Linked DNA regions of Alloyangia pacifica. The main gene of each other region encodes a partner of the protein of the gene in region 2 in a complex. Links are inferred from orthologs where the notes say so. Each region holds a gene or a part of one and is shown on either strand. Other genes may lie near its edges.

Evidence for each region.
Region 1: the proteins of clpA (region 2) and clpS are in contact, whole or in part, in a solved structure (PDB 1LZW), measured with the Escherichia coli proteins. The link is inferred for Alloyangia pacifica from one-to-one orthologs.

Annotation. Positions count from the first base shown.
Region 1 is NZ_CP022189.1:2,476,843-2,480,212, forward strand. The notes cover bases 1-2,954. They hold clpS (ATP-dependent Clp protease adapter ClpS), read right to left. Parts: upstream 1,664-2,954; coding sequence 1,337-1,663; downstream 1-1,336. Other genes in these bases: CEW88_RS11945 (SDR family NAD(P)-dependent oxidoreductase), read right to left, coding at 1-282; CEW88_RS11950 (class I SAM-dependent methyltransferase), read right to left, coding at 320-1,312; CEW88_RS11960 (HAD family hydrolase), read left to right, coding at 1,805-2,503; CEW88_RS11965 (D-alanyl-D-alanine carboxypeptidase family protein), read left to right, coding at 2,851-2,954. Also shown: more of CEW88_RS11965, read left to right, coding at 2,955-3,370. UniProt on the Escherichia coli protein: Involved in the modulation of the specificity of the ClpAP-mediated ATP-dependent protein degradation.
Region 2 is NZ_CP022189.1:413,148-417,024, reverse strand. Bases 429-3,472 are described here. They hold clpA (ATP-dependent Clp protease ATP-binding subunit ClpA), read left to right. Parts: upstream 429-808; coding sequence 809-3,136; downstream 3,137-3,472. Other genes in these bases: CEW88_RS01970 (peptidoglycan -binding protein), read right to left, coding at 3,259-3,472; gloB (hydroxyacylglutathione hydrolase), read left to right, coding at 429-655. In the rest of the region: more of gloB, read left to right, coding at 1-428; more of CEW88_RS01970, read right to left, coding at 3,473-3,877. UniProt on the Escherichia coli protein: ATP-dependent specificity component of the ClpAP protease. It directs the protease to specific substrates. It has unfoldase activity. The primary function of the ClpA-ClpP complex appears to be the degradation of unfolded or abnormal proteins.

The sequences.
Region 1 (3,370 bases), 2.1 Mb from region 2 along the record:
GATTTGCCGCGCGCCGTTCACCAAGATATCGACCCGGTCGTAGGCGTCGAGCGTGGCCGAGAGCAGGTTGGCCAGCGTCAGCTTCTCGCGCAAGTCGCCGGCGAAATAGCGCATGGTGCTCTCTTCATCGACCTGCCCGCATTCCTTGGCCAGCCGGTTCTCGTCCATGTCGGCGAACATGACGTTCGCGCCACGTGCCGCAAAGTGCCGCGCGATCGCGAGGCCCACGCCATTGGCGGCGCCGGTGACGATGGCGGTCTTGCCTTCGATGGAAAAACTCATGGGAATCCCTTGAATGTTTGCGCCAAGCTAGCCGCGATCAGCGCCCCGGGCGAGAGGCGTGAAGGATCTTGAACCGGGAATCTCCGGCGATTTCCTCGGTGTTGCGGAAGCGCTCGGCAAGCCGCGTCTCGTAGGGCAGGTGCCGGTTGGCAACGAGCCAGAGCTGGCCCGAGGGTTTCAACACTCGCGCGGCCGCGTCGATGAAGGCCTGCCCGAGCGAGGGTTCGGCCTTGCGCCCGGTGTGGAAGGGCGGGTTCATGATCACCGCGTCGAGCAGCGCCGGCGGGCGCCAGTCGAGCGCGTTGGCCCAGTGGAACTGCGCCCGCGGGTCGGTGACATTGCGGCGCGCGCAGTCGAGCGCATCGTGATCGGCCTCGACCAGGTGCAGCGCGGCGATCTTCTCGCGGCGCAGGATGCCATTGGCGAGCCCGCCCCATCCCGCGCCGAGATCGGCGACATGGGCACCGAGCTTCTCGGGCAGCGCCGCGAGAAGCGCCTCGCTGGCCGGGTCCGGCCCATCGGCCGAGAACACCCCCGGCGCGGTCCACTGCCCGCCGGGCAGCTGTGCCGGGCCCTTGGCCCACTCGGCAAAGGCATCGGTGGCGGCGAACCAGATGGTCTTGCCATGCGCCTTGGAGACCTGCCCCAGGATGTCGGTGCGCTTGCGCAGCGCCTTGAGGCAGGCGTCGATGCCGTCAGTCTTCTGGCCATCGACGATGACCAGACCGCCCTTGGCGGCTTTGTTGGCCTCGGCGATCCAGGCCTCGGCCCGGTCGCGGGCGCGCGGCAGGAAGACGATCGCGGCGGCGAAGTCCCCTTCGGGGGCCAGCGCGACAGTCCAGCCGCGGCGCTCCCAGGCCGCATGGTCGGGTGCCAGGCGTTGAACCACGGTGCAGCGCTCGCGCGGCAGATCGCCGGCGTCGATGTCGCCAAGGTTCAAATCGCCCGGCGCGCCGAGCAGCAGGATGCGCCCCTCGGAGGGCAGGTCGAGACCTCCCTCGAGCGCGAAACTCAATCGGGTATCAGACATGGCAGAACCGCCGCGGAGGGCGGATCACTCCTTTTCCATGGTGCATTGCAGCGGATGCTGGTGACGCCGGGCAAAATCCATGACCTGGCCCACCTTGGTCTCGGCGATCTCGTGGCTGAATACGCCAACCACCGCGACCCCTTTTTTATGGACGGTGAGCATCACTTCGAAAGCCTGCGCATGGGTCATGCCGAAGAAACGCTCGAGCACATGCACGACGAATTCCATAGGCGTGTAGTCGTCGTTCAGCAGCAGCACCTTGTAGAGCGGCGGGCGTTTCGTCTTGGGCTTGGTCTGCAGCACGACACCGGCATCGCCCTCGCCATCGCGGGGGTCGTTCGGGTCGGACATACGGAGTTTCTGTGCCGTGACGGACTGGATCATCTCGGGGACGCTTTTGCTTTGCGTGTGCTTTGCGGTTCCGGCTTTGAAGGGTCTATATAATTCCAAGGAGCCGCAGAGGAAAGACCCGCGGCGGGAAGAGGCGACAATATGGCCCGGAAACTGCAAACAATCGGCTTCGATGCGGACGATACGCTTTGGCACAACGAGCGGTTTTTCACCCTGACGCAGGAGCGATTCGCCGAATTGCTCGCCGATCACTCCGAGCGCGCGCACCTCGACGCCCGCCTGCTCGCCGCCGAGAAACGCAATATCGGCCACTACGGGTTTGGCGTGAAGGGGTTCGTGCTGTCGATGATCGAGACGGCCATCGAGGTCACCGATGGCCGCGTGCCCGGCGCGACCATCGGCAAGATCCTCGAGGCCGGGCAGGACATGCTCGCCCACCCCGTCGAGCTGCTGCCGCACGCCAAGGACGCGGTCGAAGCCCTGGCGGCGGAACACCACCTCGTGCTGATCACCAAGGGCGACCTGCTGCACCAGGAGCGCAAGCTGGCCGCCTCGGGGCTGGGCGAGCTCTTCGACGCGGTCGAGATCGTCTCGGACAAGCAGCCACAGACCTACGCCCGCATCTTCGGCGCCAGCCCCGGCGGGGCCGAGGCGTCAATGATGGTCGGCAATTCGCTGAAGTCCGACGTCAACCCGGCGATCCGAGCCGGCGGCTGGGGGGTCTTCGTGCCGCAGGATCTGGCCTGGAGCCTCGAACACGACGAAAAGCTCGACCACCCGAGGTTCCGCGAGATTCCCGACCTCGGCGCACTCGCCCAGCTTGTGGACTCGCTCGACTGACCCCAGGTCGCGCCCGACGGGGAGGCCCCCGCCGCATTCGCGCCGCAATCGCTCATATAGTGGTGAATCGCGCGAATTCCCACAAAATGAGGGAAATCACGATCCAGAAAACAACAGAAAATCAAGGCATTGCAGACTTTATTTTTTTTGGATCGCGTGGTAGCGTTTTCGCAAACTAGAACAGTTGGCCACCGGAAAACCGGAGGCGAGAGGCAGAGAAGGCGAGAACCGTGACGGGACGGCGCAGGCAGCGACCGGGCCGAGCAGGCCTGTATATTCTCACATTCATTTGGCTTGCCCTCGTGGGGCCAGTGGGCGCTTGGGCTGCCCCCTACGCTGCCCTCGTGATGGACGCCCGGTCGGGCGAGATCCTATTTTCCGAGAACGCCGAGACCCGACTCCACCCGGCATCGCTGACCAAGATGATGACGCTCTACATCGCCTTCGAGGCGGTCGAGCATGGCGAGATCACGATGGACACGATGGTGACCATCTCGAAGAACGCCGCCGCAGAGCCGCCCTCGAAGCTGGGCCTGCGCTCGGGACAGAAGATCGCGCTGCGCTATCTCGTGCGCGCCGCCGCCGTCAAATCCGCAAATGACGCCGCCACTGCCATCGGCGAGGCCATCGAAGGCTCCGAAGCCGCCTTTGCCCGCCGCATGAACCGCACGGCAAAGGCGCTGGGGATGACCCGCACCACCTTCAAGAACGCCAACGGCCTCACCTCCGAGGGCCACCTGTCGACCGCCCACGACATGGGGATCCTGGGCCGGCACATTCTCTACGATTATCCCGGCTATTATAACCTTTTCTCGCGCCGTACGACCGACGCCGGCATGCGCGAAGTGGCCAATACCAACCGCCGCT
Region 2 (3,877 bases):
CGAGGCGGCCCTCGATGCGCGGGGCTGGACGCTGGACGCGATTCTCATCACCCATCACCACCATGACCACGTCGGGGGAATCGCGGCGCTGCGTGCGCGCTACGGCTGCACCGTGATCGGCCCGCGCGCCGAGGCGGCAAGGATCGACGGGCTCGACCAGCTGGTCGGCGGCGGCGACGAGTTCTCGATCGCGGGCGTCGGCGTGCATGTGATCGACGTGCCCGGCCACACGTTGGGCCACATCGCCTTCTATATGCCGCAGGCGCAGGCCGCCTTCACCGCCGACAGCCTCATGGCATTGGGCTGCGGACGACTGTTCGAAGGCGATGCCGCGATGATGTGGGCGTCGATGCAGCGGCTGATGGCGCTGCCGGCGGACACGATGATTTGCTCGGGCCACGAATACACTTCCGCCAACGCAAGATTTGCGCTTACTATTGAACCTCAGAACGCCGAGCTTAAATCTCGGAGTGACGCCATCGCCAAAGCCCGGACAGAGGGGCGAGCTACCGCCTCCTGCGCGCTGTCCGAGGAACTGGCCACCAACCCTTTCCTGCGACCGGACTCCCCCGAGATCCGCGAGCGGCTCGGCTTGACCGAGGCGACGGACGCCGTTGTCTTTGCCGAAATCCGCGCCAGGAAAGACCGCTTCTAGGCCGCCGCTTTTCACGCCACGTTGCACCCCCCATGGCAAATGTGAGCGCCGCAAGCCTAGAAAACACTTGAAGGATGGTCCTGATCGACCAAACTTTAACGGTAAGAGGCAATGTTGGGCCCAGTGCCCGACGCAGACAGGAAGGAGCACGCCGTGCCTTCATTCTCGAACTCTCTTGAGCAGGCAATTCACTCGGCCCTGGCGCTGGCGAACTCCCGCAGCCACGAATTTGCGACTCTTGAGCACCTTCTCCTGGCCCTCATCGACGAACCCGACGCCGCCCGCGTGATGAAAGCCTGCTCGGTCGACACCGAGGAGCTGCGCACCACGCTTGTTGAATTCATCGACGAAGACCTTTCCAACCTGGTCACCGACATCGAGGGATCGGAGGCCGTGCCGACGGCCGCGTTCCAGCGCGTGATTCAGCGCGCCGCGATCCACGTCCAGAGCTCTGGCCGCACCGAGGTGACCGGGGCCAACGTGCTCGTCGCGATCTTCGCCGAGCGCGAGAGCAACGCCGCCTACTTCCTGCAAGAGCAGGACATGACCCGTTACGACGCAGTCAACTTCATCGCTCACGGCGTGGCGAAAAACCCCGCCTACGGCGAGAGCCGCCCGGTCACCGGCGCGCAGGAGTCGGAGGAAGAAACGAAAACCGAGAGCGCACAGGCCTCCGACAACAAGGAGTCGGCACTGGCCAAGTACTGCGTGGATCTCAACGCCAAGTCCCGCAAGGGCGACGTGGACCCGCTGATCGGCCGCGAGCACGAAGTGGAGCGCTGCATCCAGGTGCTCTGCCGCCGCCGCAAGAACAATCCGCTGCTGGTGGGTGACCCCGGCGTCGGCAAGACCGCCATCGCCGAAGGCCTGGCGCGCAAGATCGTCAGCGGCGACACCCCCGAGGTGCTCTCGAACACCACCATCTACTCGCTCGACATGGGCGCGCTGCTCGCAGGCACCCGCTACCGCGGCGACTTCGAGGAGCGCCTCAAGGCCGTGGTGACCGAACTCGAGGAACACCCGGACGCGGTGCTCTTTATCGACGAGATCCACACGGTGATCGGCGCTGGCGCGACTTCCGGCGGTGCCATGGATGCCTCGAACCTCCTGAAGCCCGCGCTTCAGGGCGGCAAGCTGCGCACCATGGGTTCGACCACCTACAAGGAGTTCCGCCAGCACTTCGAGAAGGACCGCGCGCTCAGCCGCCGGTTCCAGAAGATCGACGTGAGCGAGCCCTCGGTCGAGGATGCGGTGAAAATCCTCAAGGGCCTCAAGCCCTATTTCGAGGAGCACCACTCGGTCAAATACACCCAGGACGCGATCAAGACCGCGGTCGAACTGTCGGCTCGCTACATCAACGACCGCAAGCTGCCCGACAAGGCCATCGACGTCATCGACGAGGCCGGCGCCGCGCAGCACCTGGTGGCCGAGAGCAAGCGCCGCAAGACCATCGGCACCAAGGAGATCGAGGATGTGGTCGCCAAGATCGCCCGCATCCCGCCGAAGAACGTGTCGAAGAACGACGCCGAGGTGCTCAAGGACCTCGAGGCGACGCTCAAGCGGGTGGTCTTCGGTCAGGACAATGCCATCGAGGCGCTGTCCTCGGCGATCAAGCTGGCACGCGCCGGCCTGCGCGAGCCCGAAAAGCCGATCGGCAACTATCTCTTCGCCGGTCCCACAGGCGTCGGCAAGACCGAGGTGGCCAAGCAGCTGGCAAGCTCGCTCGGGGTGGAACTGCTGCGCTTCGACATGTCCGAGTACATGGAGAAACACGCGGTCAGCCGCTTGATCGGCGCCCCGCCGGGCTATGTCGGCTTCGACCAGGGCGGCCAGCTCACCGACGGCGTGGACCAGCACCCGCACTGCGTGCTCCTGCTCGACGAGATCGAGAAGGCGCACCCGGATGTCTACAACATCCTGCTGCAGGTGATGGACCACGGCGCGCTGACCGACCACAACGGCCGGACCGTGGACTTCCGCAACGTGATCCTCATCATGACCTCCAACGCCGGTGCGGCGGAGCAGGCCAAGGCGGCCATCGGCTTCAACCGTGACCGCCGCGAGGGCGAGGACACCGCCGCCATCGAGCGGACCTTCACGCCGGAATTCCGCAACCGTCTGGACGCGGTCATCAGCTTCCAGCCGCTGCCGAAAGAGGTCATCCTCTCGGTGGTCGAGAAGTTCGTGTTGCAACTCGAGGCACAGCTCATGGATCGCAACGTGGCCATCGAGCTCACCAAGCCGGCAGCCGAATGGCTGGCTGAAAAGGGCTACGACGACAAGATGGGCGCCCGCCCGCTGGGCCGCGTGATCCAGGAGAACATCAAGAAGCCGCTGGCCGAGGAGCTGCTCTTCGGCAAGCTGGTCAAGGGCGGCGTGGTCAAGGTCACGGTCAAGGACGACAAGCTCGTGCTGAAGACCGAAGGCCCGGACAAGCTGCGGCTCTCCTCGCGCAAGCCGCCTCTGCTGACCGCCGACTGAAACGGCGGCCTGATCAAACGAAACCTCCCCGCCAGGGCCCTGGCGGGGAGGTTTTCTTTTCTGAGTGTCGCAGGTTCTGTGTGGATGCCGGCAGGCCTGCCCCGCGCCCCGGGCGCTCTCCGCTACTTCTCGGTCAGCTTCAGCTCGATCCGGCGGTTCTGCGCCTTCGCCTCGGCGGTGCCGTCGGTGTTGATCGGCTGGAACTGACCAAAGCCGTTGGCCGAGAGCCGCTGCGGCGGGATGCCCTCCTCCTCGACCATGTAGCGCACCACCGACAGCGCGCGCGCCTGGCTGAGCTCCCAGTTGTCGGCAAAGGGCGCGCCCGGCCGCAGCGGCGTGTCATCCGTGTGCCCGTCGACCCGCAAGATCCAATTGATGCCCGGCGGGATGTCCTGCGCGATGGTACGGATCAGGCCGGAGATCTTGTCGATCTCACGCTCGCCCGCAGAGGAAAGCGTCGCGCCGCCCGGCGGGAAGAGCACCTCGGAGGAGAAGACGAAGCGGTCGCCCTCGATCCGCACGCCTTCCTGCTGGCCCACAACCTCGCGCAGCCGACCGAAGAACTCAGAGCGATAGCGTTCGAGGTCCTGCGCCTGCGCCTCGAGCCGCTGACGCTCGGCTTCCTCGAGCTGCCGGCGCTTGCGCTCTTCGGCGGCGACCCGCGCCAGCGCGGCATTGAGGTCGGAGCCGAGGTTCTGGATCTGCACCTGCGCCTCGGCATCCTTCTCGCGGCTGTTGTCG